DNA from 2 places in the Lysinibacillus parviboronicapiens genome. Region 2 is predicted to be linked to the other one. Evidence: a T-box and tRNA genes for the amino acid it is inferred to sense, from the RefSeq annotation. Region 2 holds a T-box; the other holds one or more tRNA genes.

Region 1 (9,919 bases), 1.6 Mb from region 2:
ATTCCTTTGAGTTTCAGTCTTGCGACCGTACTCCCCAGGCGGAGTGCTTAATGCGTTAGCTGCAGCACTAAGGGGCGGAAACCCCCTAACACTTAGCACTCATCGTTTACGGCGTGGACTACCAGGGTATCTAATCCTGTTTGCTCCCCACGCTTTCGCGCCTCAGTGTCAGTTACAGACCAGATAGTCGCCTTCGCCACTGGTGTTCCTCCAAATCTCTACGCATTTCACCGCTACACTTGGAATTCCACTATCCTCTTCTGCACTCAAGTCTCCCAGTTTCCAATGACCCTCCACGGTTGAGCCGTGGGCTTTCACATCAGACTTAAGAAACCACCTGCGCGCGCTTTACGCCCAATAATTCCGGACAACGCTTGCCACCTACGTATTACCGCGGCTGCTGGCACGTAGTTAGCCGTGGCTTTCTAATAAGGTACCGTCAAGGTACAGCCAGTTACTACTGTACTTGTTCTTCCCTTACAACAGAGTTTTACGAACCGAAATCCTTCTTCACTCACGCGGCGTTGCTCCATCAGGCTTTCGCCCATTGTGGAAGATTCCCTACTGCTGCCTCCCGTAGGAGTCTGGGCCGTGTCTCAGTCCCAGTGTGGCCGATCACCCTCTCAGGTCGGCTACGCATCGTTGCCTTGGTGAGCCGTTACCTCACCAACTAGCTAATGCGCCGCGGGCCCATCCTATAGCGACAGCCGAAACCGTCTTTTAGTCTTTCACCATGAAGTAAAAGAGATTATTTGGTATTAGCCCCGGTTTCCCGGAGTTATCCCAAACTATAAGGTAGGTTGCCCACGTGTTACTCACCCGTCCGCCGCTAAATCAGAGGAAGCAAGCTTCCTCATCATTCGCTCGACTTGCATGTATTAGGCACGCCGCCAGCGTTCGTCCTGAGCCAGGATCAAACTCTCCATAAAAGAAATTTGATTAGCTCAAATTGTTTTGCTGGCATCAATTTTGATGTCCAAAATTTTGTTTTGTTCACTAACCGAAGTTCGTTACTAAAAACGTTATTGATTACGTTTTGCTTGTTCAGTTTTCAAGGTTCATGTTATCGCCGCTTTGTTTCAGCAACTTTTATATCATATCACATCGCGCTTCTCGATGTCAACAACTTTTTTGAAATAAAAATTGTTTTATGAAGTTGTTTTCAACAGTTATCTTAACGACTCTTATTACTATACCACAATATTTTCAGTTTGCAAGCCATTTATAAAAAATAGATTAAAAAAGTTATTCCTAGCACCCCAGGAATGCCTAACACCGCAATTGTAATAACTGAAAATAGATTGATTGGTACATTGTAGCCACTATAGCCAACAGCTAAATGAATAATGAATAGGAGTAAAAAGGCAAAAGCGAATCGAAACCAAAAAACCGATAAACCTTCTAATACTTTTCCTAACTTAATGTGCTTTCCTACTATATAAAGAAATAGAAGCACTACAGGTACACTAATACTAACTATTACAATCCACGGCATAAACTTGCCCCCTTCAATAATAATTATGTAAGTGTATGATTTCTGTATCGCTTCTATAACTCTAACAACTATTTTTTAATTAACACTCGTCGAATTCTCGCTTCTTTGAACAGATAATAATGAATACTCTCCGCTGCTTTTCGTTGTGCAATTATTTCTAGATCATAATCATCTAATAGTTCTTCAATTATTTTCGTTTGTTGTAAATCTTCTTTCGTTTCTTTAATAAGATCTACAAGCTTTTCATCAAATTCCTTTTTTAGCTTTCCTTTATTGCGGAAGAACATCTCAATCCCTCACTCATAACTCTCGACGGCCTTCCATTGCCTTCGATAAAGTTACTTCATCAGCATATTCTAAATCTCCACCCACAGGTAGTCCATGTGCAATACGTGTTGTACGGATGCCAGATGGTTTCACTAGACGTGATATATACATAGCTGTCGCTTCGCCTTCAATAGTAGAGTTCGTTGCTAAAATAAGCTCTTGTACCGTTTCATCTTGCAAGCGTACTAAAAGTGAAGCTACATTGATATCCTCTGGGCCAATCCCATCCATCGGCGAAATGGCTCCTTGCAGTACATGATACATACCGTTGTAATCACGCATTTTTTCCATCGCAATAACATCTTTTGTATCTTGTACAACACAAATAACAGAAGCATCCCGTTGTTTGTCTGTACAAATATGGCATGGATCTACATCGGTAATATTGCCACAGACAGAACAGTAGCTTAAATTACGCTTTGCATCAATTAAAGCCTTCGAGAAGGCAAGTACGTCTTCTTCCTTCATTGTTAACACAAAAAACGCCAGTCGAGCCGCGGTTTTCGGCCCGATCCCTGGCAATTTCATAAAACTATCGATTAGTTTAGATATGGGTTCTGGGTAGTACATGTTTTTACCTCCTAGAACGGAAGGTTCATGCCTTGTGTGAATTTGCCCATTGTTGCATTTGTTTTTTCATCTACTTTTTTAAGTGCTTCATTTGTTGCAACAACGATTAAATCCTGTAGCATTTCGATGTCGTCTGGATCTACTACCGAGGCATCAAGATTCACTTCAACTACTTCACGTTGACCTGTTACAGCTACTTTAACCATACCGCCACCAGCAGTACCTTCAAATTGCTCAGCATTTAAAGCCTCTTGAGCTTCCATCATTTCTTTTTGCATCTTTTGCATCTTTTTCATCATACCTTGCATATTTCCCATTCCACGCATAAACATATTCCTCCTAAGTATTAGTCTTCAATTATTTCAACAAAATCTTTACCGAACAGCTTTTCCGCTTCCGTCACAAGTGGATCCTGTGATGCAAGTGGTTGTGAATCATCGATAAAGGGTTCTTCTGGCATTTCTGCCGGTGGTGGTTCTAATAACTCTACATCCTGATCATTTGCTGGCTGGGCTTGCTTTTGGTGCATACCATGATCACGAATGAACTCTTCACGCAACTTTAACCAAGTTTCTTCAGGCGTACAAAGCATTTCATACATGGTGCCCGTTTGCCCTGCAATTAATTGTGTGAAGTGTGCTTTTAACGCATGATTATCAGCAACCATTTGACAATGAATATCATACTTGAATTTTAACACAAAAGCACTCGAAGATGCGGCAACAGGTTCAGCTTCTGCTAATAGAGCCGATTGAGATTTTTGCATTTGGTTCAATGCTTGCGCCCATACAGCTTTAATACGTTGCACATCCTGCTTTGTAGCGTCCTTTAATATTTCTTGAATACGTCCAGTAGGTGCCTTGTAGCCATTTGGATTTTTCACACGCGGTCGTTGCTCTTTAGCAGCCTGCGGCGTTTGCGCCGGCATACCATTTTCCAATTGGGCCGATAATTGCTGAACCAATTGTTCAAGTGCCACTATTTTTTGCGCAAGCTCAGGACTCACCGTTGTTTCTCCCGTAGTGCTCACCTGATGAACTACTCCACCTGAAAATTGCGTCATTTTTAGCAAAGCTGTTTCTAAATAAATTTTTGTATGATGCGAGAACCGCATTTCTTGCTGTGTTTTCGCTAAGATGTCAATATAACCGTAAAGCATATCAGGCGCAAAATCATGTGCCAAAGCAAACACACGCTCCTCCGGCGATACTAGCTCTAATAATTCTGCTAATCCATCACTCGTTTGTAATAGCAATAAGTCGCGGAAGAATGTAATTAAATCCTCTGATAGACGAAGCGGGTCCTTCCCATCGGCAATAAGTTGTTCTAATAATGCTAGCATTTGTGCCACATCTTTTACCTTTAAAGCATCTGCTAAATCATAAAAAACTTCTTGGCTGATTGACCCCGTAACAAGTAGCGCATCTTCCAGTTTTAAAAGCTCACCACTGAAGGAAACGACTTGGTCTAATAAACTTAGGGCATCTCGCATACCACCTGCTGCAGATTGCGCTATAACCTTTAAACCCTGTTCCTCATATGGTAACTCAATGTCTTCTAATACAACCTTCATCCGTTCAATAATATCGTTGGTTGAAAGCCGTTTAAAGTCAAAGCGTTGACAACGAGAAATAATCGTCGCTGGCAATTTATGCGGCTCTGTCGTAGCTAAAATAAATACAGCGTGTGACGGTGGTTCTTCTAATGTTTTTAAAAGGGCATTGAAGGCACTCGTCGAAAGCATATGCACTTCGTCAATGATATACACTTTAAACCTGCTACTCGCAGGAGCAAAACGAACTTTTTCAATAATGTCACGTATTTCTTCAACGCGCGAATTGGATGCAGCATCAAATTCTATTACATCTGGATGAGAACCATCTGTAATGCTTAAACAAGTTGCACACTCATTACAGGGCTCATTTGACGGTGCACGCTCACAGTTTAATGCCTTCGCAAAAATTTTAGCCGTACTCGTTTTCCCAGTACCACGTGGACCAGAAAACAGATACGCATGTGTCGTTTTATTCGCTAGGAGAGCATTTTGTAGCGTTCTTTTGACATGCGCTTGACCTGACATCTCACGGAATGATTGTGGTCTATACACACGATAAAATGCTTGATACGTCAATGAATTCCTCTCCTCTTCTTTTTAAATATGATAGCTCTATTATAGCATTGGCTGCTTTATTAATAAAACCGCGTCATCACTTTTTACATAGAAAAAACGCATCCGCCTACAATAGACGAATGCGTTTGAATTGGCAATTAATGCCGTGCACCTTTCTTCGACAGCCGCACATAAGCGTTACTCTTGTCGTTAGCTCAGATTAGGCAACCCCGCGGCACATGAATAATACCACTTAATGCTGCTTCCTTCCGGACCTGACATAGTTCATGGGTATCCATTGCGCAGGACCCAATCGTCAACACTACGTGCAAAAGGCAGACCAAACAATACGGACAGCCTCAATAAAGGAATTCAGTCTCGCTAGAGCGGATTGCGAGTTACAGGACACCGCTACCTTCCCACCTAGCACGGCAATAACTAGTATACTTTCAGTCTTCATAAATTGCAACGAATTGCACTAATTATTTATATTTTAAATATTTCTCCTCAACATAAAAAAATTATTTTTTTTAAAATCTAAAAAAGTTTTAGAAAAAGATTGACGTGGAAATCAATATATGATAAATTAGTTCTTGTCGATAAGACATTGCAACAATATACTTTGGAGGTATACCCAAGTCTGGCTGAAGGGATCGGTCTTGAAAACCGACAGGCGGGTAACACCGCGCGGGGGTTCGAATCCCTCTACCTCCTCCAGTTTTTAAATCCGACTACATGATGTAGCCGTTTTTTTTTGCCTAAAATTTGCAACTCATACTTCTAGATGCCACTTCCACTTAGGTTGTGGTATTTTTTTATTAGATATCTCACTCGACTAATATAGATTAGGGAGGATACTTGAAAATGTATACGAAAATTCTTATGTCTCGTGGTACTCTCACATGGGTTTTTATGATTGCTTTATTTACTGCCGTCGGTAGTGAAATAAAAATTTTGCCATTCTACGATACAACTTTTCGCTTTGGGTTAGGGAGTATCATCTTCTTTTTATGTACTCTACTTAAACCTACACCCATTATCTTAGCAGGTGTGATGACAAGTATAGTGACTACAATCTTTCGAGTCACAATTAATTACAGCACGCAAGATATTTCATTAATTGATAGTATTTTTGCCCATGTGCCTGCAGCTATATTTTACTTATTGTTTGCTATATGCCTACATCAATTAAATATTCATCAATTTCGTGAAAAACCGTTAAAGCTTGGGCTCCTTGTAGCCTTTAGCGAGGTCATTAGTAACCTAGGTGAACAGCTAGCACGTTTTCTTGTACAATCGTATAACTTTGTTTTTATACACGACTTTCTCATACTGTTAGCCGTTGCCCTGCTTCGAAGCTTTTTTGTGGTTGGAATCTATAGCTCCATTTTAATCGCTGAGCAAAAGAAACGTGTACAAGAAATGCTGAATGTTGGCTCTGATTTATATGTAGAAACTTTATATCTAAAAAAATCAATGAATCATATTGAAACGATTACAGCTAGTGGTTTTGATTTATACCGACAATTAAAAAATCAGGGCTATCGTGCGGAAAGTTTACAAGCTCTTCATATTGCCCAGGAAATTCACGAGGTAAAAAAAGATTCACAACGCATTTATGCAGGTATTTCAAAAATTGTCGGTGAGAAGAGTTACGGCTCCATCCGATTGTCAGAATTATTACATTATATAGAGGACGGTAATCGTAAATATAGTGAGTTGCTTGGTAAAGACATACTATTTAAAATCAATTTTGATATAGATTTTCAAACAGAGGAGCATATTGCATTGCTCGCTCTATTAAATAATTTAACAGCTAATGCTATAGAAGCAATTGAAGAACATGGCGTTATTTCTATTGCTATTCAACAGCAAGAGGATGATACTGTAATAACCGTATGTGATAACGGTAAAGGTATTTCACAAAGTGAGCTCTCTATTATTTTTGAGCCTGGCTATACGACTAAATATAATGTTGAAGGTGTGGCAGCAACTGGTATTGGGCTCTCACATGTAGCCACACTAATAGCAAAATTAAACGGTACAATTACTGTAGAATCACATAACCAAAAAACAATGTTTAAAATTATTATTCCTACACAAACTATTCAAACGGGAGAGACTTAAATGAGGTATTTTATTGTAGATGATGACCGTGCAAGTCGGGTCATGCTAAAGCAAATTATTGAAGATAGTAGTTTAGGTACCGTCATTGGGGAAGCGCGTAATGGTGAAGATGCCATACCGCAGATATTAATGACGCAGCCTGAGTTTGTGTTAATTGATTTACTTATGCCAAAGTTAGATGGTATTGCAACAGTAGAACATCTCATTCAAAATCGCTTTGAGGGACAATTTATCATGATTTCTCAGGTAGTGAATAAGGAAATGGTCGGTGAAGCGTATGAGCAAGGTATTGATTTCTTCATTCATAAGCCCATTAACCGAATTGAAGTCGAAAACGTTTTACGTAAAACAACAGAGCAATTTCGGCTAAAAAACTCACTGTTGGTGATACGGCAGTCACTTACTAATATTGAAATAAGTGAACAAAAAAATCATAAAGCGACATCCCGTGATCATATTCAATCCATTTTAAATGATATGGGTATTGTCGGAGAAATTGGCAGTGAAGATATAATTGCCATTATTGAGACGCTGTTAGCACATCAGCACAAGATTGCACCCCTACCTCCTTTAAAGGAACTATATGAGGAAATTGCAGCTGTCACCAAAACAACTCCTGATGATATATTGAAGGAAAGTAAAGCTATAGAACAGCGGGTTCGTCGTACGATTTTAGCAGCGATGATAAACTTGGCCAATTTAGGTGTTGTTGATTACACAAACTCGGAATTCGAATACTATGCACCACGATACTTTGATTTTAAAGAGATTCGTCAGCTTATGAAGCAAATTGAAGATCACGGAAATCGGAAGGCAAAGGTGAATATAAAGAAGTTTATTCAAGTGTTATATTCAGACATCTTAACAAAAATAAATTAAATTTATCGGATTTTGTCGGATTTCATAAGTCCTCCGTATTATTAAAGTAAGGCGTGTCCTAAAAATTTTAATATTAGGAGGAACGGAGATTTTGAAAAAGAAATTTAAGATCAGTTTAGCCACTCAAATTCTAATCGGTTTGACTTTAGGAATCATTGTTGGTGGTATTTTTTACGGAAACCCCAATATTGAAAAATATCTACAACCACTAGGAGATATCTTTCTACATCTGATTAAGATGATAGTTGTTCCGATTATCATTTCGACATTAATCGTAGGTGTTGCTGGAACAGGCGACATGAAACAGCTTGGACGATTAGGTGGGAAATCACTTATTTACTTTGAAGTCATTACAACAGTCGCAATTGTTGTAGGACTACTTTCAGCAAATCTATTCCAACCAGGTGCTGGTGTGAATATGAACGAACTTTCTCAAGGGGATATCTCGAAATACGTTTCGACAACTGAGGAAGTACAACATGAAGGACCTTTCGATATTATTGTAGGTATTGTACCAACAAATATTATCCAATCTATGGCTGAAGGCGATATGCTTGCCATTATCTTCTTCTCTGTCATCTTTGGTCTAGGTGTTGCTGCCATTGGGGATCGAGGTAAACCAGTGTTAGGCTTCTTCCAGGGTGTAGCGGACGCTATGTTCTGGGTAACAAACCTTGTTATGAAATTCGCGCCAATTGGGGTATTTGGTTTAATTGGTGTAACCGTTTCCAAATATGGATTTGCTTCCCTAGTACCACTTGCTAAGCTCGCTATACTTGTTTATGGAACGATGCTATTTTTCATTTTTGTCGTTCTTGGCATTGTAGCAAAGATTGCAGGTATCAGTATTTTCTATTTAATCAAGGTATTAAAAGATGAGTTAATTTTAGCATTCTCCACAGCGAGTTCGGAGGCTGTATTGCCACGAATTATGATGAAAATGGAGAAATTAGGCGCACCGAAAGACATCGTATCTTTTGTTATTCCAACAGGTTATTCCTTTAACTTAGATGGATCAACACTGTACCAAGCAATTGCGGCATTATTCATTGCACAAATGTATGGAATACACTTAAGCATTGGTGAGCAAATTACATTAATGCTAGTATTAATGGTTACATCTAAAGGGATTGCAGGTGTACCAGGCGTATCATTCGTTGTACTTCTAGCAACTTTAGGTACTGTCGGCATTCCGCTTGAAGGCTTAGCATTTATTGCTGGTATCGACCGTATTCTTGATATGGGACGTACAGTTGTAAACGTAATCGGTAACTCACTAGCATCATTAGTAATGGCGAAATGGGAAGGCCGTTTTGATAAAGAAAAAATGAAAAATTACTTTAAAGAAAATGAAAATTTAGCATAAGCTAAATAAGAAAATCCTCACGATGTAGATGGGAACTGCCCCCAAAAGTATAGACAAATAAAAAAAGCATCTTCGATTGAATTCGGGTTTAGATACCTAAACTTCAATTAGGAGGTGTTTTTTCTATGGGAACAAGAGTGAGTTATCCATACGAAGTAAAAATGAAGGCTATTGAGATGCGATTGGCTGGTATACCAACGAAGCAGGTTTTAATTGAATTAAATATAAGGCATAAAACACAAGTGGAAACATGGATGCGTTGGTATAGAAACGGAGAAATACACCGATTTGAACAACCTGTAGGTAAACAATATACCTTTGGTAAAGGTCCTGAATATGAGAATGAACAAACAAAATTAGTAATGGAGAACCGTTATTTAAAGCAACAAATTGAGGTTTTAAAAAAGTACGCAGAGTTGGAGAGGAAGTGGTTGGAGAAGTAGCTGTACAGTTAGTAGAGACGCTAAAAGAAACGTTGTGCGTGAAGGATATATGTGCACATTTAGGAATTGCACGATCTACCTACTATCGTTGGAAACAGGCATCTGCGGATGCAAGGTCTCGTCAGGCGATTGAACGACATATTGGAGAACTCTGTCGTGCGCATAAATTCCGATATGGTTATCGGAAAATTACTGCACTCTTACGCCAAGAAATACGCGTGAATCATAAAGTCGTGCAACGTATCATGCAAAAATATGGTTGGCAGTGTCGAGTAAAAGTAAAAAAACGGAAACAAACTGGACAACCCTACTATATCGCAGATAATTTATTGAACCGTAATTTTGAGGCAACTGCACCTTTACAAAAGCTCGTTACCGATATTACTTACTTGCCATTTGGTCAGAAACAATTGTATCTTTCAAGTATTCAAGATTTATATAATGGCGAGATTATCGCCTACTCGATTGGTGATTGCCAAGATACTGATTTTGTGTTGAATACCTTATCCCAACTAGGTACTTTACCCGATGGGTGTACACTACACAGTGACCAAGGTTCGGTGTACACGTCTTATCGATATCAACAGGCCGTAAAAGGGAAA
Region 2 (9,919 bases):
TGAATAAGCATAGCGTGTAATTGCCCTCTGTGATGATAAATGTGAGCTACAATCTCTAACAACCATTCATATCGTGAGTATGTAACACCCCAATAAGAAGTAACTTCCTCTTGAAGTTCGACTTCTGTGAAATTCATCAATTTATCTTCTAAAAATTGATGATTTTTTATCAATGCTTCTTTAATCTCATTTAGACTTTTATATGAAACACTTGGATAAAATTTGTTCATCTTGTCTTGAGATGCCCCGTCCGAAATAAGCGAATCCGCTTCACAAATAATAGCAATATGTTCTAACAGCTCTCCTATGGACTGCTTATTAGGCGTAGGCCTTTTTTGCAAGTCATTTTCTGTTAACTTTTCTATCATTTCAACAATTGTCGTTACAGCGACTTTAATTTGATGTAATGCACTCTTACAATATATATTCATTTTATCCTCCTTTACATCAATCCTCTATTCAACTAAACTGCACCGTTAGCACAATTAGAAAAAAGAGCTGCCTAAGCAGCTGCTCAATGATCTTTAAGTACGCCACCGTTATGGATTACCCTATTTATTAATTTCCTCAAGCATATTTCCCATGACAAAGTTGTGCAAATCCACCTTGTTCACCTATTCTAACATGTTCCTCCGATACAACCCCCACCCAGAATTTTCGGTTCATGATATGCGCCCTCTAGCGTTGCACAAATCGTTCCACATTTTAAACCCAAAAGAAAACGAATAAAGACCAGATTTACATACGGTCTCTCTTTATAGTAAGTGGCTGGTATCTAAAGACCATTAATAGTCCTTACAATGTAAATGGTTTGAAAAAGTAAACGTAACAAGAAAAATAGACAGTACCCAAAATAAACCGGTACTGTCTCATTTTCTAAGTGCTTATTAAACTAAACTGCACCGTTTGTACAATAAGAAAAAAGAGCTACCTATGCAACTCAATGATCCTCATTGAAAGCACCAAGTTAATTTAAGTGTATTCATTCACAAATGTGCAAATAAGATTACAGAGCAAGGTCTATCAAGCAAGAGTATAAGAATATTAAAGAATGCGAATTTTTATACCGAAAACACCTGATGAAAAACAAATACTCAAAATCAAGAAAATGATTCCCGCTATAATTGAAATGAATCCAATAGCATATTTGACTTTATCTTTAAAAATTTTGCATAGGATTTTATAAATAACAATGCCAAGGAATCCACCTAATCCATTCAAGATTATATCATCAATATCAGTAGCACCTACTTTAAATAAGTACTGCAAGATTTCAACTGCCACACTAATAATGACGCTCCATAAAGTGTTAATGAATATCCTTTTATTGTGATTGAACAAAATCAAATAGATACCTAATGGTATAAATAAAACCATATTACCCAGGACATTAATTAATGAAATAAAGTATTAATCCACACCTGTTAGATGTGACTTTAGTGGTAGTAATAGACTAAATTCTATTCCTATTTTTGCTAGTTCTTATTCATTTTTTTACTTTTTCTTTTAACAGTAATTCTATCACTTTTAGATTCTAAAAATTACTTTAGGTATTCAAAAACCTATCTTTTCATTAATAAAATTTATGTAATTCTCTTAAATAGTCAAATTGCCAATCACCTTCCAATCTTAATTCATAAAATAAAAACAAGATATATTATTTTGAAGTAACCAATACCTATAACTTTCTGGGTCAATCACATATGAAAAAGGGAGGTGAAAAAATCGGACCCACAAAAATTGATTGGCGACAGTTGTTGTGAAAATAATCAAGTTTTTTGGCGTATTAAAGCTATTGATGTAGGTTCTATTCAACCTCCTCCAGTTGTTATCCCTGAAGGAACTATTATTCCAATAATAAATAGATATTTCTATATTGTTGCAGAAGATATCGATTTAACAAACGGAACAACCCTTCCTGCTAATTTATTTACAGATGATAATGGCGATCCCATAACAGAATTCAAACTTTTTAATCCCAATGGATATGTCAATCTTTACATCAATGCTGTGATGCAAGAGGGTGGTGCCTATAAAATAACCCCAGATTCGTTAACTCTTAACCCATTTAATGCAACTATTTTTGCTGGAACCCCAATAATTATAGAATCATTGGGGTTCCAACAATTGTGAAACCAAAACTTCTAAAAGTGTTTTATCCCTTGAAAGGAGGTGAAAAAAATGGCACTTTCAATTATTAATATTCATGTAAATGTTAATGGTACATCCACAAGATTTTTTGATGTGTTAGCAGCAGATTTAACGGTTGCTGATGGTACTACAGTACCTGCAACTGCCTTTCTAGATGATAGTGGAACTGCTGCAACTGCTTTCCCAATAGTAACGAACGGCTACTATAATTTCTATGTCAACGGCGTAATGCAAGAAGGTGATTCGTATACAATTTCTGCAACAGAATTAACTTTTAACGGTGTTACTGGCACAATTTCTGCCGGAACTCCATTAGTAGTAGAAGCTGTAGAATTAGTAACACAAACGTAAAGCCTTTCTTTTTCTATTTTGGTGCTTAGGGTCACTTTTATCCCAGTGGCCCTTTAATAGTGTCTTTCCTCAAACTGTTAAGTAATTAAATTCATTATCGAGCACTTCCTAGTCATCAAAATGATCATTTAATTCCAATGGCCCTTACGTTTTATTGTTACACACTATTTAATGTATACATAAACTAAAATCTGGACAAAATAAGAGTGTCTATAGTGTTCTCACACTACCTCAAGGCTACAGTGATTTCCACTGCAGCTTTTTTTATTTAAGTATGAAGTAACGCCTAACATCCTGAACATTAATTTTAACTAATTCTTTATAATATAAGAGGAGGAATATCCATGGAATTCAAAATTGAAAAAAAAGAGAAGTTTAATATAGTAAGTGTATCGAAAAGAGTGTCAATGTATACAGATAATAAAGTTGTTTAATTTTTAATAAGGTCATATGAAATATAATAAAGTTATTTAAAAATATTAGCCATGCTATTCAACAAACCCATATTGTGGAGTAACTTGTAAAGGTATTAAGGATTCGAAAGGATTAGCGCGAAATGGTCATTTTATTGGGTTGTGTATTTCATCCGGAATTAACCGGAGATTCAAGAATTCTAGAATATTTTGTATCCTATGGTATAGCTTGCAAAATCTGTTTTCATATAGTACAGTATTGTTAAAATTTAAATAACTGAACACGATGATGGGAAGTAGTAGCAAGCACGTTTTTTTTAGAGAGTCAGCGGGTGGTGGAAGCTGATAAAAGCACTTGTGAATCCGTCCTGGAGTTGCGCAGTCGAAGTGAGTAAAGTAGGCTGTTGCCGGTTGAAATGCCGTTATGAGATAAGTGGATTAGGCGAATGTCTAATCAATTAGGGTGGCAACGCGGGTAGCTCTCGTCCCTTTCATGGGATGAGGGCTTTTTTGTGTTCATTTATAAAACCTACTCCCATCATTATTAATCTACTGGAGGTATGAACTATGTTAGATATTAAACGCGTCCGCGACAATTTCGCGGAAATTAAAGAAATGTTGTTAACACGTAATGAAGATTTAGGAAATTTAGACGACTTTGATGGCTTAGACGCGAAACGTCGTGAGTTAATCGCTAAAACAGAAGAACTTAAAGCTGAACGTAATAAAGTATCTGAGCAAATTTCTGTGATGAAGCGTAACAAAGAAAATGCAGATGCAGTAATTGCACGTATGCGTCAGGTAGGCGACGAAATTAAAGAGCTAGACATACAGTTAAATGATGTAGAAGATCGCTTCAAAGATATGATGATGCGCTTACCAAATGTTCCGCACGAATCTGTGCCTGTAGGGACAACAGAAGATGACAATGTTGAAGTATTAAAATGGGGCGAAGTACCAACTTTTGATTTTGAAATTAAAGCACACTGGGACATTGCTACAGATCTTCAAATTGTAGACTTTGAACGCGGCGCAAAAGTAACGGGTAGCCGATTCTTATTCTATCGTGGACTTGGCGCTCGCTTGGAACGTGCATTAATGAGCTTTATGATGGATTTACATGCAGAAGAGCATGGCTATGAAGAAATGCTACCACCTGTCATTGTTAATCGTGATAGCTTGACGGGTACTGGAAATCTTCCTAAATTTGAAGAAGATTTATTTAAATTAGAGGAAACAGATTATTTCATGATTCCAACAGCAGAGGTATCTGTAACAAACTTCTATCGTGATGAAATTTTACTGGCTGAGGCTTTACCACAAGGCTTTGCTTCCTATAGTGCGTGCTTCCGTTCAGAGGCAGGCTCTGCAGGCCGTGATACACGTGGTTTAATCCGTCAGCACCAATTTAACAAAGTGGAATTAGTACGCTTTGTAAAACCAGAGGAATCTTATGAACAGCTAGAGTTGTTAACAGGTCATGCTGAAAAAATACTGCAATTACTAGGCTTACCGTATCGTAAACTAAAAATGTGTACTGCTGATTTAGGTTTTACTGCAGCGAAGAAATATGATTTAGAAGTTTGGATTCCTGCACAAAACATGTACCGTGAAATTTCTTCTTGCTCTAACTTTGAGGATTTCCAAGCACGACGAGCGAATATTCGCTTCCGTCGTGAGCCAAATGCAAAACCAGAATATGTTCATACATTAAACGGTTCAGGTCTTGCCATTGGTCGTACAGTTGCTGCTATATTAGAAAACTACCAACAAGCAGATGGAAGCGTAGTTATTCCAGAAGTTTTAAGACCATACATGGGTGGTAAAAAAATAATTGCACCAAAATAAATAACGGGTAAAAGCTATTTTAGATATCCTTTAACAGGTAATTATGATTTACAGATGCTTTTAATCGTATCGGGTGGTATAAACGCCGTGGAATTGAAAAAAATGCTTTATTATTTCTTAAAGGAAATTTAGCGAGACTAAAAAAGATGTTACTATAATCAAGGATAGGTGCATAGTGGGGATCTTACTCCTCCCACTGATTGCTAGTTGAACCAATCGGGCTTCTACGGTCAGTTGTTCGATTTACTGACCGTTAATGCGGGATACAGTTATACTTCCATAAGTGGGGATCTTACTTCCCCTACTGATTGCTAGTGGAACCAATCGGGCTTTACGGTCAGTTGAGCGACCATAGCTTTTACTGACCGTTAAAGCCGGAAAACCTAAAGAATTGGAGTGAATGGCATGAAAATTACCATTGATAATGAATTAGCTTTACGCACTGTTGCCGTAGAAGACGCGCAAGCAGTTTTTGCCCTAACGGATGCCTCTCGAGAATACTTACGCGAATGGTTGCCATGGCTTGATTTTACAAAAGAGGTAGCCGACTCAAAGGCTTATATAGAAAGCTGTATCTCTGGCTTCGAAGCACAGAGTAGTCTCTCTCTTGTTATTATTTTCCGACATGAAATTGTAGGTATTGCTGGCTTTAATGCCATCAACCCTTCGAATAAAACTGCCACGGTAGGTTATTGGCTGAGTAAAGACGCACAAGGACATGGCATCATGACAAAAACCGTAAAAGCTCTAATGCACTATGCTTTTGAGGAGCTACAGCTCAATAAAGTAGAAATTCGTGCAGCTGTAGGTAATGTGAAAAGTCGTGCTATTCCTGAGAGATTAAACTTTACAATAGAAGGTACGATTCGTGACGCTGAATGGCTGTACGATCGTTATGTGGACCATGTGGTATATGGCATGCTCGCAAAGGAATGGCAGGCATTGCTATAAGAGTTAGCACCAATATTATGCGTTAATCGGCATATATCGCCGCTTATACATGCTACTTCACCGCTTGCTGTCCACATATTTACAGGAGTGTCCTAAAAAATAGCTACCTGACACCGAAGTGTCAGGTAGCTATTGTCTTTATTGTTCAACTGGTTCTTTTATTTCCTTTGTTAGCTCAGGCGCTTGTTGTTTCCCTAAACCTACCGCAATTTGCTCAAGCTCGGGACGCAATGTATGCTTACCTGCATAGCTTTCAATCAATTCCTTAACATCAATCCCTGAGGTTTCTTTCAATGATTCCTGGAGTGTTGACATCAAGTTTGTTGCGTACGACGTCACCTTATTGGCACCGCCACCGCCTTCTCCACCACCAGTATCCACTACTGTAATTTTGTCGATGTTGCCTAACGGGCTAGCCAGTTCTTTCGCATATTCAGGCATCATGCGTACAACCATATCCAGAACAGCTGCTTGGCCGTAATATTCAAAGGCTTCGGCAATTTTGCGTTTCGCCTCGGCTTCAGCTAGACCACGCAGACGGATAATATCTGCATCTGTCTCCCCTTGGGCACGCTCAGCATCGGCTTTTGCCATACCGTCTAATCGAATTTTCTCCGCTTCTGCTTTCGCTAACGATTCAATACGATATTTTTCAGCATCAGCTTGCGCGAGCTCACGACTTTTTTCCGCTGCTGCATTTTGCTCCACTGCATAACGATCGGCGTCTGCCTTTTTCTTTACTTCTGAATCATATTGCTTCTCGCGACGTAAAATCTCTTTTTCTTCTAGTTCAATTTGCTTTTGGCGCTCAATAATGCGAATTTGCATCTCTTGCTCGGTAACTTCCTGTTTGGCACGGGCTGTTTCTAGTTCATATGCTTGGTCCGCTCGAGCTTTGGCAATATCCTGCTCGCGACGGAATTCCGCTACCTTTAATTGGTTTTCTTTTTCCGCTTCTGCAATTTCTGTGGCACGCTCTATTTCTGCTTTCTGTGCCTCTTTAGATGCTTCTGCACGTTTAATGCGTGTTTCCTTTTCTGCATCTGCTGTCGCAATATCTGCGTCACGTTTCACCTGTGCGATTCTCGGTTTACCAAGCGAATCTAAATAGCCGTTTTTATCACGTACATCTTTAATCGTAAAGGATACAATCACAAGGCCCATCTTCGCTAAATCCTGAGAGGCTACACGCTGAACCTCCTGCGAGAATTTATCACGATTTTTGTAAATTTCCTCAACAGTCATTGAGCCTAAAATAGAGCGTAAGTGACCTTCTAATACCTCACGCGCCTCACCTTCACGCTCTGATTTTTGCTTCCCTAAAAACTGTTCAGCCGCTGTGGCGATTTCTGTAATAGAGCCGCCAATTTTGATGATAGCTGTACCATCTGCCATTACGGGAACTCCTTGCTCCGTATACACTTCCGGTGTTGTTACCTCTAGTTTACTTGATAATAGACTGAGTGGCTGTGCTTGTTGGAAAATTGGGAAAACGAATGTACCGCCCCCACGTATAATTTTGATGCGATTTCCTGACTCATCCTTATGTACATTTTTTGAGCCAAGGTAGCTTCCTGTCACAATCAGTGCTTCGTCAGGACCAGCCGTACGATACTTCGTCACATACAATCCTACAATGGCGATTAATATAAATGCTACAACCCCTACAACAATCAAAATACTCGTCATATTACTGTCTCCCCTTTAGATAAATTTCTTTTCATAGGCTCTCACCAGTAGAGTACCTTCTTTCACTTCCACAATAAGCACCGTTGTATCATAATCGATAACCTCATTGTCAAAACCTGCTGCTCGCTTGGAAATCATGCCACTCGCCGTCTCTATCACAACTTCCCCAAAGCCGTCTGTTGGTATTGGTACGATTACCCTCCCTAATTGACCACCAAGGGATTCTTCCGTATAAGCTAACGAGACATCAGCGGATCTCAGCGGAACAAGAATAAATAAATAAAATAGTGCACTTAAAATACTTCCGATGATAATAGCAGCAACGATATTCCATGCGCTTGAAAATAAGGCTAGCTTCTCTAATATAAAACCTGTTGCTGACATCATCGTGATGAATGATAAAATCACACTTGGATTTAGAATGGGTAGTCCATCGCCAATACCTTCCACAGCATCTCCAAAAAACATGAACAATATTGTAGCAAGGCCAGCAAAAATTAACACCACCAAATAAATCTGTTCAAGTGAATAGCCAAATAGCGTCAAGTTGTTCACCCCTTTTCATCGTATTACCTACTATACGGATACACGCCCCTATAAGTTTCATAATATTTTACATTTTTCAAAAAAACGAATAACTTTACAACGTATAAGTCATTGGCGCAACTATCTTTTTTCATTATTCTATGTATTAATTTTTTATTTACTTTTCTGGATATTGAACGATTCGCAACTGTACATGATGCCGACCATAGCGTGCAGCAATTCTTTCTGATTCAACCAGAATATCTAATTTGTGGCCTTTAATGGCACCACCTTTATCAGCAGAAATTGCCCTAAACGACTCATAGGGCGTTTTAATTTCGACAATTGTTCCTAACGGGATTACTGTAGGGTCTACCGCCACGATTCTTAAACCATGATAGTAAATTGTTTCACGAACATTAATGCCTGTTGCGGTTATACCACTACAGCCTGTACAATCGGAACCGTAATACGAAGCATTAAATTGCTGCCACTCAGCTTGATTGCTTGCTACCTTGTCATGATGCACAATTATTTTTGTATTCTTTTTTGAATAGCTAGCACGATTTTGATGGTCTTTTTTTAATCTAAGCTGCTCTATTTGTAGCTTTTCCTTATTCTTTAACCTTTGCATTTCTTGTTGTCTTTGTAGCCTTTCAGCTTTTAATCGTAGTGCTTGACTGTTGATTTTTGTAACCGAGTTCTCATACTTGCTCTGTGCCGAATTTTGCATGACAACTGTTAAATTATAGTTATTATTTTCAATGTTATTGTCATCTTCGTATAATAGGACAAAGATTATTAAAAAAAGAATAACCCATATTATTGAAATTACTGTTATTGCTTTCATAAAAATACCTTAAACTCTACATTAATACTGGCACATGATTTGCATCAAGGCATATTTATTAAAGTGTAGAATCGAACCTTTTTATATTAATTTATTTAATAGATTGTTCTTATTATGTATTATAGGTATAAAAAATTGATGTACAGATTAATATTGATGATTAACATTTATAAAAGTTCATATTTTTTAAGAATGTCTCTACTGACTTTGCCGCCTCAATTTCTAAATGCTGCATTTCCTTAGAAATGATTAAATTTATATTTCCCATTTCTTGATAAGCTAATGCCATCGCATAACGATCAATAGTACTTCTATTTGAATTCCCATCTTTGAAAGCTTTCATTGAATCCCCTTCCCTTCAAAAATTACTTTAGCTACAATTTAAATGTTCTTTTCAAATAGACTTGTTTATCAATCTCTGCCATGAGTGCACTAAGCTTTTTCAGTGTTATCTCGTTCTCTGATTGGATATGTGATGTTAATAGAGCTTTTTCACGTTTATATTCTATATCCAAAAACGTTGATGCTACTTGCTCTGTTAAATCCACAAGCTTCTTCTGAAACTCTTTACTTTTTAGCAAAAATTCTTTCATGTTGGTTTCATTGTCAAAAACTTTCCCCTGATTGATTGCGCCAAAAATATAGCTAAAATCTAACGTCAATTCTTTTAATAATTTATTATCCATAGTAGCCCCTACTTTCAATATTTTTTACGATAGTTCTAATTGTTTATAGCATTTTGTTTTTATAATTTTATAATATTTTAAATTATTTCATCCAAATAAAGCTGTACTGACTTTCTTGAATGATAGACTTAGAAATTTTCGTATAAATTTCTATTCGCACCTCACCTTTTTAGTATTATTTCATTTAAATGAAAAATTATATGTGCTTCCCCCCTTCATTAAGTCGACAATTTGTTTATCCCCAATGATGCTCTGTACAACATTTCTAGTACCATTAGTCTTTAACAAATTAAAATTTTTGACCTTAGATATGTAAATTATTGCTATTGCTTCAGCGTCGATTTTGCTGATCCTTCCTTTTGATTGTCCAATTAGTTCAGAAGCAAATTCTTTCACTAAAATTTTTTCCATTTCTGTTCACCACCTTTCAATAATAGTACAACATCACCTTTATC

Evidence for each region. The T-box of region 2 lies ahead of serS (serine--tRNA ligase). A T-box ahead of a tRNA ligase gene usually reads a tRNA of that ligase, here a tRNA-Ser.
Region 1: it encodes a tRNA-Ser, which carries the amino acid that the T-box ahead of serS (serine--tRNA ligase) is inferred to sense. The anticodon was not compared.

The regions. Positions count from the first base shown of each region.
Region 1 is NZ_CP073713.1:43,491-53,409, reverse strand. It holds rRNA gene C9J31_RS00235 (16S ribosomal RNA) at 1-929, opposite strand, end outside; gene C9J31_RS00230 (pro-sigmaK processing inhibitor BofA family protein) at 1,223-1,495, opposite strand; gene C9J31_RS00225 (YaaL family protein) at 1,564-1,782, opposite strand; gene recR (recombination mediator RecR) at 1,796-2,392, opposite strand; gene C9J31_RS00215 (YbaB/EbfC family nucleoid-associated protein) at 2,404-2,718, opposite strand; gene dnaX (DNA polymerase III subunit gamma/tau) at 2,739-4,523, opposite strand; RNA gene ffs (signal recognition particle sRNA large type) at 4,667-4,934, opposite strand; tRNA gene C9J31_RS00200 (tRNA-Ser) at 5,127-5,219, shown strand; gene C9J31_RS00195 (ATP-binding protein) at 5,367-6,629, shown strand; gene C9J31_RS00190 (response regulator) at 6,630-7,508, shown strand; gene C9J31_RS00185 (cation:dicarboxylate symporter family transporter) at 7,600-8,874, shown strand; one part of gene C9J31_RS00180 (IS3 family transposase) at 9,000-9,273, shown strand; one part of gene C9J31_RS00180 (IS3 family transposase) at 9,273-9,919, shown strand, end outside.
Region 2 is NZ_CP073713.1:1,605,394-1,615,312, reverse strand. It holds gene C9J31_RS07585 (DinB family protein) at 1-431, opposite strand, end outside; partial or broken gene C9J31_RS23565 (EVE domain-containing protein) at 571-666, opposite strand; gene C9J31_RS07580 (VanZ family protein) at 1,045-1,386, opposite strand; gene C9J31_RS07575 (DUF4183 domain-containing protein) at 1,717-2,133, shown strand; gene C9J31_RS07570 (DUF4183 domain-containing protein) at 2,182-2,502, shown strand; T-box leader at 3,193-3,408, shown strand; gene serS (serine--tRNA ligase) at 3,483-4,763, shown strand; gene C9J31_RS07560 (GNAT family N-acetyltransferase) at 5,169-5,714, shown strand; gene C9J31_RS07555 (flotillin lipid rafts scaffold protein FloT) at 5,853-7,403, opposite strand; gene C9J31_RS07550 (NfeD family membrane protein) at 7,419-7,949, opposite strand; gene C9J31_RS07545 (3D domain-containing protein) at 8,107-8,778, opposite strand; gene C9J31_RS07540 (hypothetical protein) at 8,939-9,121, opposite strand; gene C9J31_RS07535 (hypothetical protein) at 9,153-9,464, opposite strand; gene C9J31_RS07530 (hypothetical protein) at 9,645-9,875, opposite strand.